One region of the Microbulbifer hydrolyticus genome, then DNA from elsewhere that is predicted to be linked to it. Evidence: predicted binding sites of a transcription regulator. Region 1 holds the regulator's gene; each other region holds the start of a gene.
What was found. The regulator PhoB, encoded in region 1, activates phosphate uptake and scavenging genes when phosphate is short. The targets are predictions, from matches to a motif close to TGTCATAAANNTGTAACA.

Region 1 (5,530 bases):
TATCCAGCAGGCGATCCACACCCATCACAATCGCAATTCCTTCAAGCGGCAGGCCCACTTGCTGAAGCACCATGGCCAGCATGATCAGGCCGACACCGGGCACGCCCGCGGTGCCCACAGAAGCCAGGGTCGCAGTCAGGATCACGGTCAGATAACCCATCAGGCCGATCTCGATACCGTACAGCTGGGAGATGAATACCGTCGCCACCCCCTGCATGATCGCGGTGCCATCCATATTGATGGTCGCCCCCAGCGGAATGGTGAACGACGCCACCTTGTTATCCACGCCCAGGCGCTTCTCTACTGTGGACAACGTCACCGGAATTGTCGCCGCCGAGGAGGCGGTACTGAAGGCAAACACCATCGCCGGGCGCATCTTCTTAAACAGCTGCACCGGGTTCAGGCCGGACAGCAGCTTCAGCAGGATGGAATAGACCCCGAAGGCATGCAGTAGCAGTGCCGCCAACACCACCATGAAGTACTTCATCAGTTGCAGGATTGCATCGAAGCCGAGCGATGCAATCTTGGTGGCCAGCAGCGCAAATACACCGTAGGGCGCAAATGCCATCAGCACACCGACCATGCGCATAATCACATCGTTCAGGTCATTGAAGAAACCGGCAATTCGCTGGCCGGGCTTGCCGCTGCGGGAAATTGCATAGCCCATCAACAGTGCAAACACGATGATCTGCAGCATGTTGCCTTTTGCCATCGCATCCACCGGGTTGGTGGGAAAGATATTGATCAGCACCTCGGACAGTGGTGGCGAGGGCTGCGGCTCAAAAGCAGCATCCCCGGCGATGCCCTCCATACCCGCCCCGGGCTGAATCACGATGGCCAGCAGCAGCGCCAGCGAAATGGCCGCAGCTGTGGTTACCAGATACAACAGCACCGTCTTGCCCGCCAGTACCCCCACACGGCTACCTTCCGAAAGGGCGCAGGAACCACAGATCAGCGAAACCAGCACTAGCGGCACAACCATCAGCTTCAACGAGGCGATGAATATCCGGCCGATAATGTCGAACAGACCATTGGTCAGGTAATTATTGATAAAACCGGTCACCCCGGCCCCCAGCACCTGGCTGGTATTGAGAACATTGCAGATCAGGCCGACTGCGATCCCCGCGATCATGGCCAGTACAATTTTTTTGGTGAGCCCCATGGTCCATCCTGTCATTGCTCCAGCAAATACTGGAATTATTCAATTAGGCCACTATACGTGACGCGAAGGTGCGGCAACCGGCACCGCCCCCAATTTATTCGAAGGAGTCGCGCAACTATATCGGTCGCATCCGGTCTGGGCAAAGTTCCCCCCGTTTCCCCGCAGCGCCGGTCGGGTACAATGCGGTTATTTGAACCTGCGCGGAGTCTGCGTTGTACCACGCCCCCTACGAGTCACCTTTCCTGGCCATCGGTGACTGGCATCCACAACCCCTGGAAAGCCTCCACGGACATACGCCCCCGGAGCAGCTGCTGCCGTGGCTGCTGCATCCCGGCTCCCTCACCGCCGCACTCAAACATCTGAGCCACGGCGAGTTTAGCGTGCAGATACTCAGTCAGGGCTGGCAGCAACCCAACCTCGAAGAGCGCCGCGCCCTCAACCTGAAAGAGAGAACCCGTGCGCTGGTGCGCGAAGTGCTCCTCTACGGCAGCGACGAACAGCCGTGGGTGTATGCCCGCAGTGTACTCCCGGAACGCACCCTCGGCGGCAAATCCCGCTACCTGCGCAACCTCGATAACCGCCCACTCGGCGAACTCCTGTTTAGCCAGCCTGACATCCGCCGCGGCCCCATCGTCCTCAATCGCCTTGCGCGCAACCCGCGCTGCCAACAGGCGGAACTGGATACGATGGAGCCCCAGGCCTGGGGACGCCGCTCCACGTTCTGGCTGCACGACAAACCACTACTGGTTGCGGAGACCTTCCTAAGCAGCTTCAATCCCCACAAAGCACCCCTGGCCTGAACACAACGGCCAATAACAAGAGAGAAACCATGATCAGCCAACAGATCCAGCAGCGCTGGCCCGCCGCCCTCCCATACTGGCAGCTCGTCAGGCTGGACCGGCCCATCGGCTCTCTGCTGCTGTTGTGGCCCACCTGGTGGGCGCTGTGGATTGCCGCCAAGGGCTGGCCCGGCTTGCACCTGTTCGTTGTCTTCACCCTCGGTGTGATCCTGACTCGCGCTGCCGGCTGTGCGGTCAACGACTTTGCCGACCGCAACATAGACGGCCATGTAAAGCGCACCAACCAGCGCCCGCTCGCCACCGGAGCAGCCACCCCGAAAGGCGCGATGATGCTGTTCGGCGGCCTCATGTTGCTCGCCTTCCTGCTGGTACTCACCACCAACAAGCTCACCGTCCTGCTGTCACTGCCGGCGCTGGCGCTGGCTTTCTGTTATCCCTTCGCCAAGCGCTACACGCACCTGCCGCAAGTGGTTCTCGGTTCGGCGTTCAGCATGGGAATCCCGATGGCGTTTGCCGCGACCACCGGCGAGGTGCCGGCGGTGGCGTGGCTGTTGTTCACTGCCAACCTGTTGTGGACGGTGGCCTACGACACTTTTTACGCCATGGTAGACCGCGACGATGACCTCAAGATCGGGGTCAAATCCACCGCGATCCTGTTTGGTGACATGGACCGGGTAATGACCGCCAGCCTGCAAGTGATGGTGATTCTGGCACTGTTGATGCTGGGCAGCCGCGAGTCGCTGGGTGCCCTGTATTACTGTGGCCTGGCGGTCGCCGCGGGGCTGTTTGGCTATCAGCAGTGGCTGGTGCGGGAGCGGCAACGGGATGACTGCTTCAAGGCATTTCTGAACAACAACTGGGTTGGGGCAACCATTTTCATGGGAATTTTTTTCCACTTTCTGGCGAACTGATTCGAGCCTGTTCCCCGATGGGTCGTGATCGGCGCCCTCCTGTCATATATTTGTCATTAAAGTGACGTTAAATGGCCACTCTAGGAAGTGTCAGTTGAATGGCGCACTCATCAGTTAGGGTATGGCAGAACGATGCACAGCAAGACGATTCTCATAGTCGACGACGAAGCCCCGGTACGGGATATGTTGCGTGTAGCCCTCGAGATGGCAGATTACCGCTGCCTGGAGGCGGAGAATGCCCAGGCGGCCCACGCCCTGATCATCGATGAGAAGCCGGACCTGATTCTGCTGGACTGGATGCTGCCAGACGTCTCCGGTGTCGAGCTTGCGCGCCGCCTGAAGCGGGATGAGCTGACCGCTTCACTGCCAATCATCATGCTGACGGCGAAGGGTGAGGAGGATCACAAGATCAAGGGGCTGGAGACGGGTGCAGACGATTACATCACCAAGCCATTTTCCCCCCGGGAGCTGGTCGCGCGCCTGAAGGCAGTATTGCGTCGTGCGGGCCCGAGTACGCCGGAAGAGCCGCTGACCGCGGGCGGTCTGGTTCTGGATCCGGTCAGCCACCGGGTGACGATCAACGGCAACCCTGTGGAAATGGGCCCCACCGAGTTTCGCCTGCTGACCTTTTTCCTGTCCCACCAGGAGCGCGCTTATACACGCACGCAGTTGCTGGACCATGTGTGGGGCGGCAACGTGTACGTTGAGGAGCGCACCGTAGACGTGCACATCCGCCGGCTGCGCAAGGCGCTGACCATTGACGGTCACGAACGCTATATCCAGACAGTGCGCGGCACCGGTTACCGCTTTTCTGTACAGACCGTGGAAAGGGTGTAATCCTAATCCCTGAAAGAATCTGGGGCTCCGTTAGAGCCCGGAGGCACCCGGCACTCCGCCTTCGCTAAGGTTTTCGCGTATTACCTGCTCTGTTTTGCGCGCAACTCCCAACTCTAAACAGATGGCCCAACCATCATGCTCGATCGCAGTATTGGCGAATTCTCGCGCTTTATCGTCATCGCCCTCGGCACCACCATTTTCGGTTTCTCGACCGGCCACTGGTGGCTGGCGCTTTGTGCCGGCCTCAGCGTCTATCTCTTCTGGTTGCTCTGGCAACAACGCCAGTTCGACCGCTGGCTTGCCAACGGCCGTCGCGGTCCCGCACCGACCAGCTTCGGGGTATGGGGGGATATTTCCGACGATTTCTATCGCCTGCAGCGCCGCCACCGCAAGGAAAAGCAGAAGCTGCACTCCATGCTGCGCCGGGTACAGGACAGTACCAGTGCGCTGCGCGAGGGAATTGTGGCGCTGGAAGACGAAGGCACCCTGGCGTGGTGGAATCCGGCGGCAGGGCAGATGCTGCGGTTACAGACGGACGATGCGGGCCAGCCACTGATCAATTTCGTGCGCGACCCGCGCTTTGTCGAGCACATGTACCAACGCATGCAGGGACAACTCGACCGTTACCAAGAGCCGATTACGCTGCCGGCGCCGGGTGACGATTCACGCATACTGCAAATGGAAGTGACCCGCTTCGGCCAGGACGAGGCGCTGGTGATCGTACGGGATGTGACACGACTGCATAATCTGGAGCAGATGCGCCGGGATTTTGTGGCGAACGTTTCCCACGAATTGCGCACCCCGCTGACGGTGATTGCAGGGTACCTGGAAACTCTGCAGGCCAGTGGCCAGGCGCCAAAAAACTGGGACCGGCCGCTGGGACAGATGAGCGAGCAGACGGCGCGCATGACCAGCCTGGTAAACGATCTGCTGTTGCTGGCGCGGCTGGAAACATCAGAGCGCGATAGCGGGCGCGACCGGGTTTCGGTGCGGGAGCTGATGGAGCGTGTGGCCGGGGAAGCGCGTTCACTGAGCGCCGACCGCCATGAAATTTCAGTGCACTGCGAAGAGGACTGCATCCTTACCGGCGACGCGGGCGAGTTGCACAGCGCGTTTGCCAATCTGGCGTTCAACGCAGTGAAGTACAGCCCCGATGGCGGGCCCATCGAATTGCGCTGGAAAGCCGATGCTGCCGGCGGTCACTATTCGGTGAAGGACGCGGGAATCGGTATTGACCCGATGCATATCCCGCGGCTGACGGAGCGCTTTTACCGGGTGGATGCAGGCCGATCGCGGGAAAGTGGTGGCACAGGCCTGGGGCTTGCGATCGTCAAGCATGTGCTGCTTCGCCACAATGCCAACATGAGCGTGGCCAGCGTGCCCGGCCGCGGCAGTACTTTTACTCTCAATTTCCCCCCCCAGAAGCTAACCCTCGCCAGTTCCGCCTGATCCTGTTGCCTGACCGGATAACAAAAAGCCCCACGGGTGGGGCTTGGGGGGCGGGGGCAGGGCGCGGCTACTCTAGTTCCTGCAGGCGACGCTCTTCACCACCCGCGCGATAACTCACCTCTTCACCATCCGGCACCGGCTGCGCGTTTTTCTGCACGGTGATGTGCACCAGCTTGCGGGCACTGTTGCGGATCAGCAGGTGCTCCCGGCCCTCGTCGTCCACCGGCAGATTGCGCTCGCCAATAAGCCCATCGCGCAGGGCGCGTAGCTGGGGCACATCGCGATAGCGGTCCAGCTCTTTCGACAGCTTGTGTTTCATGCGCTCGGACTCGTGCAGCGCCGCCGCTGTCTCGCGGTACTTGGCGAAAAAA
Region 2 (5,530 bases), 820 kb from region 1:
TGGCCGTTGAAGCCACGACGGTTGGCGTAGAAGGGTTCGTCGGTGAGGTTCACCCCGTTGAAGAACACCTGTACGCCATTTTCGAAGCGATACCTGGCCGACAGGTCCATCTGCATGTGCTGGTCTTCGTAGAGGTCAAACGCCTCATCTTCCAGATCCACTTCCAGCAGGCGCTCGCCCTTGTAGGCCGTCGACAGGCGCAGGCTCAGGGCATCGCGCTCGTAGCCGACGATAAAGTTGGCCACCAGATCTGCCTGCGACGGGAGTGAGATCCTGTTGCTGCGCCCGGCGTCCGTACCCAGCCCCAGGTCCGCTTCGGAGTCGGTGAAGGTGGCGTTGGCACGCAGCAGGAAGCCGTTGTCGAAACCGCGGGTCCAGGTCATTTCAGCGCCGGTGAGGGTCGCCTGGTCACCGTTGATGGGCTGGAAAATTTCCGCTTCTTCCACCGCCAGGCTACCTACGTACAGGCTGTAGTCGGCACTGCTGGCGACGTCGGCGGTAACCACAAAATTGTCGATCTGCTTGTGAAAGGCGCCGAGAGAGAACATCCCCAGGGAATCGGCGTAGTATTCGAAGGAAACGTCGTAGTTACGCGCCTCGTAGGGATCCAGTGCCGGGTTGCCCGCTTCCACTTCCAGCTCACCCTCATCGTATTCGATGGCCTCCGGCGACGGATTCAGGTCACCGAAAGACGGACGGGACAGGGACTCGGTATAGGCCGCGCGCAGTACCACGTTTTCGCTGTAGTCGTACTTGACGTTCACGCTCGGAAACAGGTTGTGGTAGTTGCGCTCATACGCGACCGCGGCCGCGTACACGTCTTCAGCCAGTTCTTCTGATCCGGGAATCGGCGCGCCGGACTCGGCCACACGGTAACCCTCGGCACTGAAGTCAGTCGCTTCATAGCGCACGCCGTACGCCAGGCTGGCACGTCCGAAATCGATATCGTTCATTACGTAGAACGCGGAGATATCTTCGTTCATTACATAATCGCGCGCAGAATCCAGCGCTGTGCTGGTTTCATCAATTTCGAAGTTACCCAGGTTCTGGTTGATAAACGTGTTGAGCGCGCCCTTGTTCACGCCCGGGCCAAAGTTGCCAAGGCCGTACTCGACACCGGTAAGGGCAAAGTCTGCGAGGGTGAAGTCACCACCAAAGCCATCGTAAACCGTCGCGTTCAGGTCACCGGTTTTCTCGCGACGGCGCTCGTGTACACCGAACTTCAACTCAGAGGGGTTGCCGGCCACTTCGAGGTCACGACGGATATCGATGCGAAAGCTCAGCTCTTCATCGTCGGTGTAGTTGTCTTCGACTACCAGCTCATCCAGCTCGTAGCTGCCGGCATCCGTGGCGCTGGCGTCAGCGGCGAACATTTTCGGAGTTTTACCGGCGCGGGTGTAGCCCAGCTCCAGGCCTTCCTGAACGAAGGTGGTATCACGACGGAACGGTTCGGACTCTTCGGCGTGGGAGAAACCGAGTGCATATTCCACCCCCCAGGTGTCCAAGTCGTGGGTGCCGCCCGCAACGACAGAAAGGATTTCCTGCTCTTCGTAGCGGTCTTTCAATTCCTTCTCCAGCGCCGCATCAGACCAGGTCACAGAGCTTCCCGAAATGGTATCCGGATCGTCATTTTCCTCGTCCAGCTTGTAGGAGTTACGCTGGCGCTCCTCGGTATCGGAGAAATCAGAATAGAGCGTGTGCAGGTACAGCTGACTGCCCTCGGAAATTTCGAGGTCAAAGTTTGCCGCCAGACCGGTGCGTTCGCGGGTTACGGTATAGTCGCGCTCCTCGATTTCCGCGGCAGTGATACCTTCGCTCCCGTCCAGTGCAGTAAATTCTTCCCATACACCGTCGGTCTCAATGTTTTCCGAGCCAAAGTTGCGCTCGTGGTGGGACGCGGCGATGGCAACGCCGAGCCTACGCTCGCCGAGCTCAAACTGGTTGGTGTAAGTGCCGGCAATTTTCGGGCTGTTTTCTCCCTGCAGTTCGCTGTAGCCATTTTCCACGCTCACCTTGTAGGTCTGACCGTCATGTTCCAGTGCATTGATGCTCTTGATCTCGATGGCGCCACCAATGGAATCGGCACTCATGTCCGGCGTCAGGGTCTTGAATACTTCGAGGCTTGCCAGCAGGTCCGATGGTATTACGTCCAGGGCTACGGCGCGGCTATCGGTTTCCGGGGCCGGCAGGTTCATGCCGTTGATGGTGGAGGCATTCAGGTTGGGATCAATACCGCGCACCCCTACAAAGCGCCCCTCCCCCTGGTCGCGGGCGATAAATACGCCAGACATGCGCTGCAGGGCTTCGGTCACGTTGGCATCCGGCAATTCGCCAATGGCTTCGGACGTCTGTACTGCGACAACCTTGTTGGACGCACGCTGGCGCTCGATATCACTGCGGGCATTGGCGGCCTGAGCGGTGACCTCGATGGTCTCCATCAGCTCCCCCTGCTTTTCCGGTGATTCCTGCGCCGCGGCATTTACACAGATGATTGCGGCGGCAAGAGGTGCCACCATTTTCAGGTTCAATACTGACTTGGTCATAGGTCCCCGTTTCCCTTTTACCCGTTTCCACCAGAAAGTGGTTTTTACTGTTACAGAAGCAGTTGTCTGGTCGTTTGTCGGCGGGGAAATACACAGCACTTCGCCCTACCGGTTGATTTGAGGGCGCAGGCTAGTCCTGACTTGTGAAATTTGCGTTACGCTTTTTTTAAAATTGTCATATTGCGCCGCTAACCTCTGCTTCACGAAGAGGGAGTCGGCACGACGGGCAACGACCAGCTCGCGCCGAAAGAAAAATGAATTTTTGGTTACCAAGTGATGACAGACAGCAAACACGTTTCCCCGGAAAAGCAGGCACCTGACAGCCCGCACAGACGCACCCTGTTCAAGGCAATCGGCGCAGCGACCGCCGCCACCGCCGGTGCCACGGTGCTACCGGGCTGCCTACAGGACAAAAAGAGCAACGCCTCGGCAAACCTGAAGTTCAACGAGATACCGCACCGGCTGGACTTCAAGCACCATGTACCTGAAGGCTACAGCGCCGACCGGGTACTGAGCTGGGGGGATCCACTGGATGCGTTCGCGGGGAAATTCAAACCGGAGCAACTGAACGCTTCGGAGCAGGCCAGGCGCTTCGGCTACAACAACGACTTTATCGCCTATATGCCCCTGGCCAATGACGCCGGCCCCGGCGAGGGCGAGAAACATCGTCAAAGCCGGAATAGCGAGCACGGGCTACTGTGCATCAACCACGAGTACACGCAGCCGCATCTGATGTTTTCCGGATACACGGAAAAGAGTTCCAACCGCGGCACCCGTGACGAACATATTGCGGTCGAACAACAGGCCTGTGGGCACACGATTGTTGAGATAGAAAAAACGCCAGACGGTTGGCTGCCGGTGCTGGGCAGCCTGTACAACCGCCGACTCTCCCTCACCACGGCCATGAACATTGTCGGTGTCGCCGCCGGTGACCGCCGCCTGCAGACCAACGAAGATCCCACGGGCACGCGGGTATTGGGCACCGTGGGAAATTGTGCCGGCGGAAAAACCCCGTGGGGGACCGTGCTGATTGCCGAGGAGGGTTTTGGTGGCGCCTTTCAGGGGGACCCGGACAATGTGGCGGATGAAATCGAGGCCCGCAATCACCACGCGTTTGGCATTTCTCCGGGAAACCGCAACTGGGGCGATTATGACCGCCGCTTCGATATTACCGTGGAGCCGAACGAACCAAACCGGTTTGGCTGGATGGTGGAATACGATCCGTACGATCCGGAATCCACACCACGCAAGCTGACCGGTCTCGGGCGCTTTGAGCACGAGGGGTTCACGCTGGTGAGCAAGCCGGGAAAACCCATCGTTGCCTATGGCGGTGACGACGACGAGCACCAGTTTGTGTATCGCTTTGTATCCCGCGGTGTTTATCAGCCGGGTGACGATGTACGCAACCGCGAATTGCTGACCGAAGGTACGCTTTATGCGGGCCAGTTTTCCGAGGGCGGCATTGGCCGCTGGCTACCGCTGCTACACGGCCGGGGCCCACTGACGCAGGAAAACGGATTCAGGAATCAGGCTGACGTGCTGGTAGATGCCCGGCGTGCCGCCAGGCTGCTCGGCGCGACACCGATGGACCGGCCAGAGGACGTAGAGACAAACCCGGTCAATGACTGCACCTACGTGATGCTGACCAAAAACAAAAAACGCAAACCCGATCAGGTAAATGCGGCCAATCCCCGCGCGCGCAACACTGCGGGGCATGTTCTTGAGATAGTGCCGCCCGGACGCAGCGGCGCAAGGGACCATGTCAGTGATACCTTTCACTGGAATACGTTTCTGCTGGGCGGCAACCCCAATGCGGAGGATCCGGCCGAGCGAGGCGCCTACGGCCAGCAGCACACAGGCAATATTTCTGCCGACGGCTGGTTTGCCAACCCGGACAATGTGGCGTTCGATCAGCGCGGCAATATGTGGATCGCAACCGACGGCTGTGAGAGCTTCGGGTTTCACGATGGACTCTGGGCCATGGCCACGGAAGGTGAGCTGAGAGCCGCACCGAGGCACTTCTTTGGCTGCCCGCAAGGTGGTGAAATCTGCGGCCCCGAATTTACCCCGGATGGTAAAACCCTGTTTGTTTCTGTTCAGCACCCGGCGGATGCGGACGGCTCCACATTCGATAACCCGCTACACCGCTGGCCGGATAACGATCCTGACCTTCCCCCAAGACCGACGGTACTGGCGATTCGCCGAAAGGATGCAGGGGTCGTAGGAAGCTAGGGCGTTTTGGTTTGCACTGGCGCGGGTCGGGTGGCAGGACCGCTACCCGGCCCGCTCACTGCCAGCGCGCAACGGCCAGTCCAGACCTACCAGCTGCGCAAGGATCTAACCCAGCGCACCACAGACTGCCGTCGCCAGATCAGCAGAGCCAGGGCGATGGACAAATAAATCGCGGGCTCAATCCAGCCGCTCTTCACCGACCACCAGAAATGCCAGCAGACCAGCAACACGACCGGATACAGCACGCCGTGTAGCTTCTTCCAGTTCTTCCCCATCTTGCGCATCAGTACCGGCAGTGAGGTGACTGCGAGCGCAAGCAACATCAGCCACGCGGTGAAACCGAGCAGGATATAGGTGCGTTTGACCAGCTCGCTGCCAATGAGAGACCAGTCCAGCGCCAGGTCCAGCGCCAGCCAGGCACTAAAGTGCAGGCTGGCCCAGGTAAAACACCACAACCCGAGCGGTCTGCGCACTCGGTTCAATTGGCCGAAGTGCAGCGCACGCGCCAGCGGTGAGACCAGCAGTGTAAGCAGAAGCAGGCGCAGGGCCCCCATACCCAGGTAATGGATCAGCTCCTTTACCGGATCGCCGCCAAGGTCACCGCGATTGATGGCAACAAACAGCCACAACAGTGGCAGCAGCGCGCCTGCGTGTACGCAGACCTGTAGCACAATCACCAGCCGCTTGCGCCACGCCGTTTTATTCTCAGGGCGGCTCATCAGTAAAACTTTTTCAGGTTCATACCGGTGTAAAGG
Region 3 (5,530 bases), 2.0 Mb from region 1:
TTCAGCTTGCCGTCCTGGATTGTCGGCAGCTCTACCTGTGGATTCACGCCCGGGGAAGGCTGCACACTGCGGTCGAATGTATCCTTGACCGGTCGCAACGCCAGGGCTTCTTCATCGTCGCCATAGCTTTCCGGGATGGTGCGTTGCCATTCATAGTTCTGCGGTGCAGCGGCCAGTTCTTGCTTGCCGTTGGGGACCACGCTCAGCAGTACCGAGGGCTTGGCAGCAATGTACTGGTCGAAAACGCGGGTCACGTCAGCGGTCTCAACAGCCAGATAGGCATTGATCTCATCGTCGATGCCTTTGGGGCTGCCGGTGAAGGTTTCAAATGCGGCGAGAGTGGAGACTTTACCGGCAACAGACTGCAGGCCGAACACGCGGCTGGATTCATAGCCTGCCTTGAATTTAACCAGGTCATCCTCGGTAACGCCGCGCTCGACGAAATCGGTAAGGGTGTCGCGTACTGCCTGTTCCATTTCCGCGAGGGTTTCACCGGATGCGGGGTTCTGGATCACGATGAACCACATCTCGCAGGCCAGTTCTTTACAGGAATGAGAGACACTTGCCGATACCGCACGGCCGGTCTGCACCAGGCGCTGATAGAGCATGGAGTCCTGGCCCTGGCCAAGAATCGCTGCGGCTGCATCCAGCGCGGGCTCATCCGCATGGCTGCTGTGGACCGTTGGAATCATCATTGCCAGTGCCGGCAGGTGGATATTGTCCTCCAGCGTGACATAGCGGTCTTTATCGAGCTTGGCCGGCTGCTTGGGCAGGTTTTCGACTTCAGGGCCAGCGGGAATCGACCCGAAATATTTGTTTACCCACGCGAGTGTCTGCGCCTTGTCGATATCACCGCCAATGGTCAGCACTGCATTGTTGGGACCATACCAGCGCAGGAAAAACCGTTTGAGGTCGGTAAGGTCTGCACGATTCAGGTCTTCCATCCAGCCAATGGTTGGCCAGGAGTAGGGGTGACCATCCGGGTAGGTGGCGGCAAACATGGTTTCCAGGGCGCGCCCATAGGGGCGGTTGTCAACGCGCTGGCCACGTTCGTTTTTCACCGTTTCGCGCTGAACCTCGAACTTTTCCTGGGTAACCGCGTCGAGGAACACGCCCATGCGATCGGCTTCCAGCCAAAGTACGGTTTCCAGCTGGTTGGCCGGTACGGTTTCGTAGTAGTTGGTGCGGTCGGTATTGGTAGTACCGTTCATGGTGCCACCGGCTTCGGTGATGATGCGGAAATGCTCTTCGTCCGCAACGTTCACCGACCCCTGGAACATCATATGTTCGAAGAAATGGGCAAAGCCGGAGCGGCCTGGATCTTCGCGGTTGGAACCGACGTGATAGGTAACATCCACGTGCACTAGCGGATCAGAGTCATCTTCGTGCAGTACAACGGTCAGGCCGTTGGCAAGTTTGTATTTGTCGTACGGAATGGCGATTTCTGCGCCGTCGCCGTCGAAAGTTTCGACCAGCGTTATACCGGCGGGGAGGGCACTCTGCGCTTCACTGGCGGCGTCGGTGTTTGCTTGCGGGGCCGAATTCTCGGGCCCTTTGCTACAGGCTGCCAATAGCGCTGCAGCGAATATCATTGCGACTTTGGTGCGATGCATCACGATTGAAGACTCTCTTTTTATTGGAGACGCATCGATGCTAACACAGCCAGGGGCGCTAGTTAGGTCTAATGGGCCAGGTTCGCGGCATTGTCCGTCACAATAAAGTGCCATAGAACATTTGGACCATCATCACAATCAAGGCCCCCTAACTGGTTATCCTGCACTTTTAGCGCATTGGGGCATTTTAATGACAGCTCGGGTACTTTGTTTGAGCCAAGTGCTTCTTAGAACTTGAACTCTGTACCTACACCCACGTAGCTGCGCTCGTAGTCGTCCGCTGCGCTTTCGTTGGTGTAGAAGCTGAACACTTTTGCCGCTTTAGACAGCTTGTAATCCAGCCCCAGGCTAAAAGTCTCTCCATCCGTTTTTACGATGTCGGACTGGCCGTATTGCGCCTTCGCGGTCCAGTTGCTGATTTTGTAGGCCACGGATGTCATCCAGCCATCCTGGTTGCTGTTGTCGGCTTTTTCCTGCTCTTCGTAAAGGCCGCCAACCTGCAGGTTGCCGAAGTTATACTGGGCTACCACACGGTTAACCTTCCAGTCGTTGGCTTCAACACCCTGATCGTAAGCATACGCCAGGTACACACCGGCGTTGTCGTACGCAAATGATACGGAAGTACCATTGTCGCGGGTATCGATCACATTACCGCCGTCATCCAGAATCTCGGCTTCCTTGTTGCTGACGTAGGCCGCGGCAACCTTGAAGCCGGCAAACGACGGCGTGGTGTACTGCAGGTTGTTGGATTCGCGGTTGTCGCTCTTGGTGACCAGGCTTTTGATGTCGCCCTCAAGGTCGTTGAAAAGATCGACCTTCTTCTGCGCCACTTTCAGCGGGGTATCGAATTTACCGCCGATGACCTGACCGAACCCGCCTTCCAGGCCAGCGTAGATGTTGCGCTGGCTGAAGGTTTCGCCTTCACCGTCGATGTTTACCTGATATTCCATTTTGTAAATGCCATTGATGCCGCTATCCAGTGGCAGCTCGCCTTTTACCCCCAGGCGGGAAGCATTGCTTTTCACATCAGTCGTGGCGCCATCGCCTTCATCGTTGGATTGGAAAGAGGCGTTGGCCTTACCGTAAAAGGTGAATACTTCTTCTGCGTTGGCGAGGGTAGGGAGGGCCGCTGCCAGTGCCAGGGTGATCGCAGTCTTTTTCATGGTTGGTCTCTGAATGTAAAAAAGGGGAAGCCGTCGTTCAGTTGCTGCGCAGTTTGCTTCGCTTTTGTTACACACATGCTTCGCTTTTGTTACAAACAGATGAAACATGAAAATTTCTTGAATTTTTTGTGTCTACCTCGCGGCCAACGAGACGGTTTGGGCAGTAATGCTCACTGCGGACTGGTGCAAAACCATAACTATTGGACGGGTGTCCGTTTGCGGGGGCGGCCACATCGGGATTTAATCGCGTAGCTATTGGACATGGATGTTGTGAAAAATGGGGCAGGGATTGTTGCGAAGGCCTTGTGCTGATAGTGGCAAGGTGGGGCTTTCCGTCACCGGTGGGTTATGGCTATTCGGTATTGGCATTGCCCAGGTCGCGTTGTGGCCGCGGTTGCCGGGCCTGTCCACGGCACTTTGCGCTGTCTATTTCAGCCTGGTTCTGGTTTTACTGCTGGCGGCAGTACTAGTTGCTCGCCGGGGGTATGGGCGACCGTCAAAATGGCTAATGGTACGTGGCGCTTGCTATTGGTTGTTGCCCTTCCTCATCGGCGCCGGCTGGGGGCTTTATTGGGATCGCGCAGCGCTGGATGCGCGTTTGCCACCGGCTCTTCACGGCACGGATTTTGAAGTCACCCTGCAAATCACTTCTTTGCCCGAGTCCCGACCTGCCGTATTCCGCTATGGCCGAGGCCACGGCTCCGGATCAACGGCGCTGGATGTGCAGTTTCTCGCGGAAGTCGAGTCTGCTGAACATGCTGCGCTCGTGGGACAAAAGGTACTGGTGTCCTGGTATGGCAGCGACCGTATCGCTGAGATCCGGGCGGGCAGCCGCTGGACCATGCGGTTGCGGCTAAAGCGCCCGCGGGGCAGCGTGAATCCCCATACGTTTGATTACGAAGCCTGGCTATTGCAGGAGGGCGTTTTCGCAACAGGCTACATCCGTGAAAAGGCGCTGCGGCCCGTGTTGCTGGAGGACGGCGCAGGCCTCTACCGCTTACGGGAGTCAATCCGGGACCGGGTGACCGCTGCGAACCTCGGTTTTGGACGGCTTCTGCGCGCGCTGCTACTCGGGGATAAATCCGGCTTGACGGATACCGACCGGAAGGTTTTGCAGAGCACGGGTACCGCGCACCTGTTGGCGATCTCCGGGCTGCATGTGGGCATGGTCGCCGGGTTCTTCCTGCTGATCGGCGGGTATTTAGGACGCCTGTTGTCCCCGTTCGGTTCGTGGAACTCGCGCCTGCTCGCCGGGTCGGGTGGACTGGCCGCCGCCGCGGGTTACACACTGATATGTGGGGCACCGTTGTCCGCGCAACGGGCCCTGATCATGACAGCAGTCGCCATCAGCGTGTGGATATGGGGCAGGCGTGTTGCGTCCGGGCTGGCATTTGCCCTGGCTGTGGCGATGGTATTACTGCTGCAGCCATTGGCTGTGCTCAACCCGGGGTTCTGGCTTTCGTTCCTCGCTGTGGCAGCGTTGCTGCTGTGCTACAGCGGCCGGACAGTGTCTGGTCCGGACGTTTTTCATGCGAGCGAATCGCGCTCGACCCTCGCGAAACTGCTCAGTTATGTCGGTCAGTACATCAAACCCCACACGATCGTCGCGGTGCGCAGTCAATGGGTTGTGATACTGGCGCTTCTGCTGCCGTCTCTCCTGTTTTTTTCCGGAGCCAGTGCCTCCGCACTACTGGTCAATCTGGTGGCGATTCCGTGGATGGGCCTGCTGATCCTGCCCTCGATCATGCTCGGCGCAGTGATGCCAATGGGGATCAGTGGCTTCTGCTGGCAGTTTGCCGACTGGCAGCTCGCGCTACTCATGCGGTTTCTCCACGGGGTGGACGGGCGCTTCCCCAGCTGGCAATGGCTGACCGCGCCCGGTTGGTGGGTGGTTGGTCTCGCACTGGTCAGCGTGCTTATCCTCATGCTGCCGCGGGGCTTTCCCGGTCGCTTGCTGGGGTGGTGCATGCTGCCCGTTGTATTGGCTCCAGCGTTACCCTGGCGCTCCCAGGAGCCAACAGCGCTGAGTGTCACGGTGCTCGACGTGGGTCAGGGCCTGGCGGTAGCGGTGGCGTCGGATGACCAGTATCTGGTACTGGATACGGGGGCTGGAATCAGCGGGGGCTGGAGCGCCGGAAGCAGTGTGGTGGCTCCGTACTTGGTCGGGGAGGGCGCTACCGAAATCGCAGCCTTGGTGGTGAGCCACGGTGATCGCGATCACGCGGGTGGTGCCGCAGGGCTTGCGGAGGTGTTGCCCGTCAGCGAGGTCATAGCGCCCGGCGACCTGGGTGCGCGCCTGGCCGGTACCTTTCCGCGGCCCACGACCAGCACAGGTTGCACCGCGGGCGAAAGGCTGTCGGTGGCGGATCTCAACATTCAGTGGTTATGGCCACCGGCGAGCCCGCGCGTCGATGGCGAAGAAAATGATCACAGCTGTGTGGCATTGCTGGACTGGCGTGGAGTGCGAATCCTGTTTACCGGCGATATATCCCGCAAGGTGGAGCGACGATTGGCCGCGCTATATCCGGATTTTGCCCCGGTTGACCTGTTGATAGTGCCGCACCATGGATCCCGTACTTCCTCATCGGCGACTCTACTGGATTGGTCGCAACCGGCACGTGCGGTGTTCAGTGCGGGGTACCGGCATCACTTCAGCCATCCGCACCCCGCGGTCGTGCAGCGGCTGTCAAGTCGCGGGGTGAAACTATCCAACACTGCGGATGCCGGCGCGGTGCGCTTTCTCTGGCTAGCGGG

Region 2: a site for PhoB is predicted at 2,706-2,723, ahead of GTQ55_RS14910 (PhoX family protein). Genes of this name have one in related genera too.
Region 3: a site for PhoB is predicted at 2,864-2,881, ahead of GTQ55_RS08615 (porin). Genes of this name have one in related genera too.

What each region holds. Positions count from the first base shown of each region.
Region 1 is NZ_CP047491.1:89,287-94,816, reverse strand. Features, by position in the region: gene GTQ55_RS00410 (dicarboxylate/amino acid:cation symporter) at 1-1,162, opposite strand, end outside; gene GTQ55_RS00405 (chorismate--pyruvate lyase family protein) at 1,375-1,962, shown strand; gene ubiA (4-hydroxybenzoate octaprenyltransferase) at 1,992-2,873, shown strand; gene phoB (phosphate regulon transcriptional regulator PhoB) at 3,006-3,710, shown strand; gene phoR (phosphate regulon sensor histidine kinase PhoR) at 3,846-5,159, shown strand; gene GTQ55_RS00385 (hypothetical protein) at 5,227-5,530, opposite strand, start outside.
Region 2 is NZ_CP047491.1:3,479,679-3,485,208, forward strand. Features, by position in the region: gene GTQ55_RS14905 (TonB-dependent receptor) at 1-2,543, opposite strand, end outside; gene GTQ55_RS14910 (PhoX family protein) at 2,820-4,775, shown strand; gene GTQ55_RS14915 (protein-methionine-sulfoxide reductase heme-binding subunit MsrQ) at 4,862-5,494, opposite strand; gene msrP (protein-methionine-sulfoxide reductase catalytic subunit MsrP) at 5,494-5,530, opposite strand, start outside.
Region 3 is NZ_CP047491.1:2,048,326-2,053,855, forward strand. Features, by position in the region: gene GTQ55_RS08610 (M16 family metallopeptidase) at 1-1,613, opposite strand, end outside; gene GTQ55_RS08615 (porin) at 1,841-2,776, opposite strand; gene GTQ55_RS08620 (DNA internalization-related competence protein ComEC/Rec2) at 3,099-5,530, shown strand, end outside.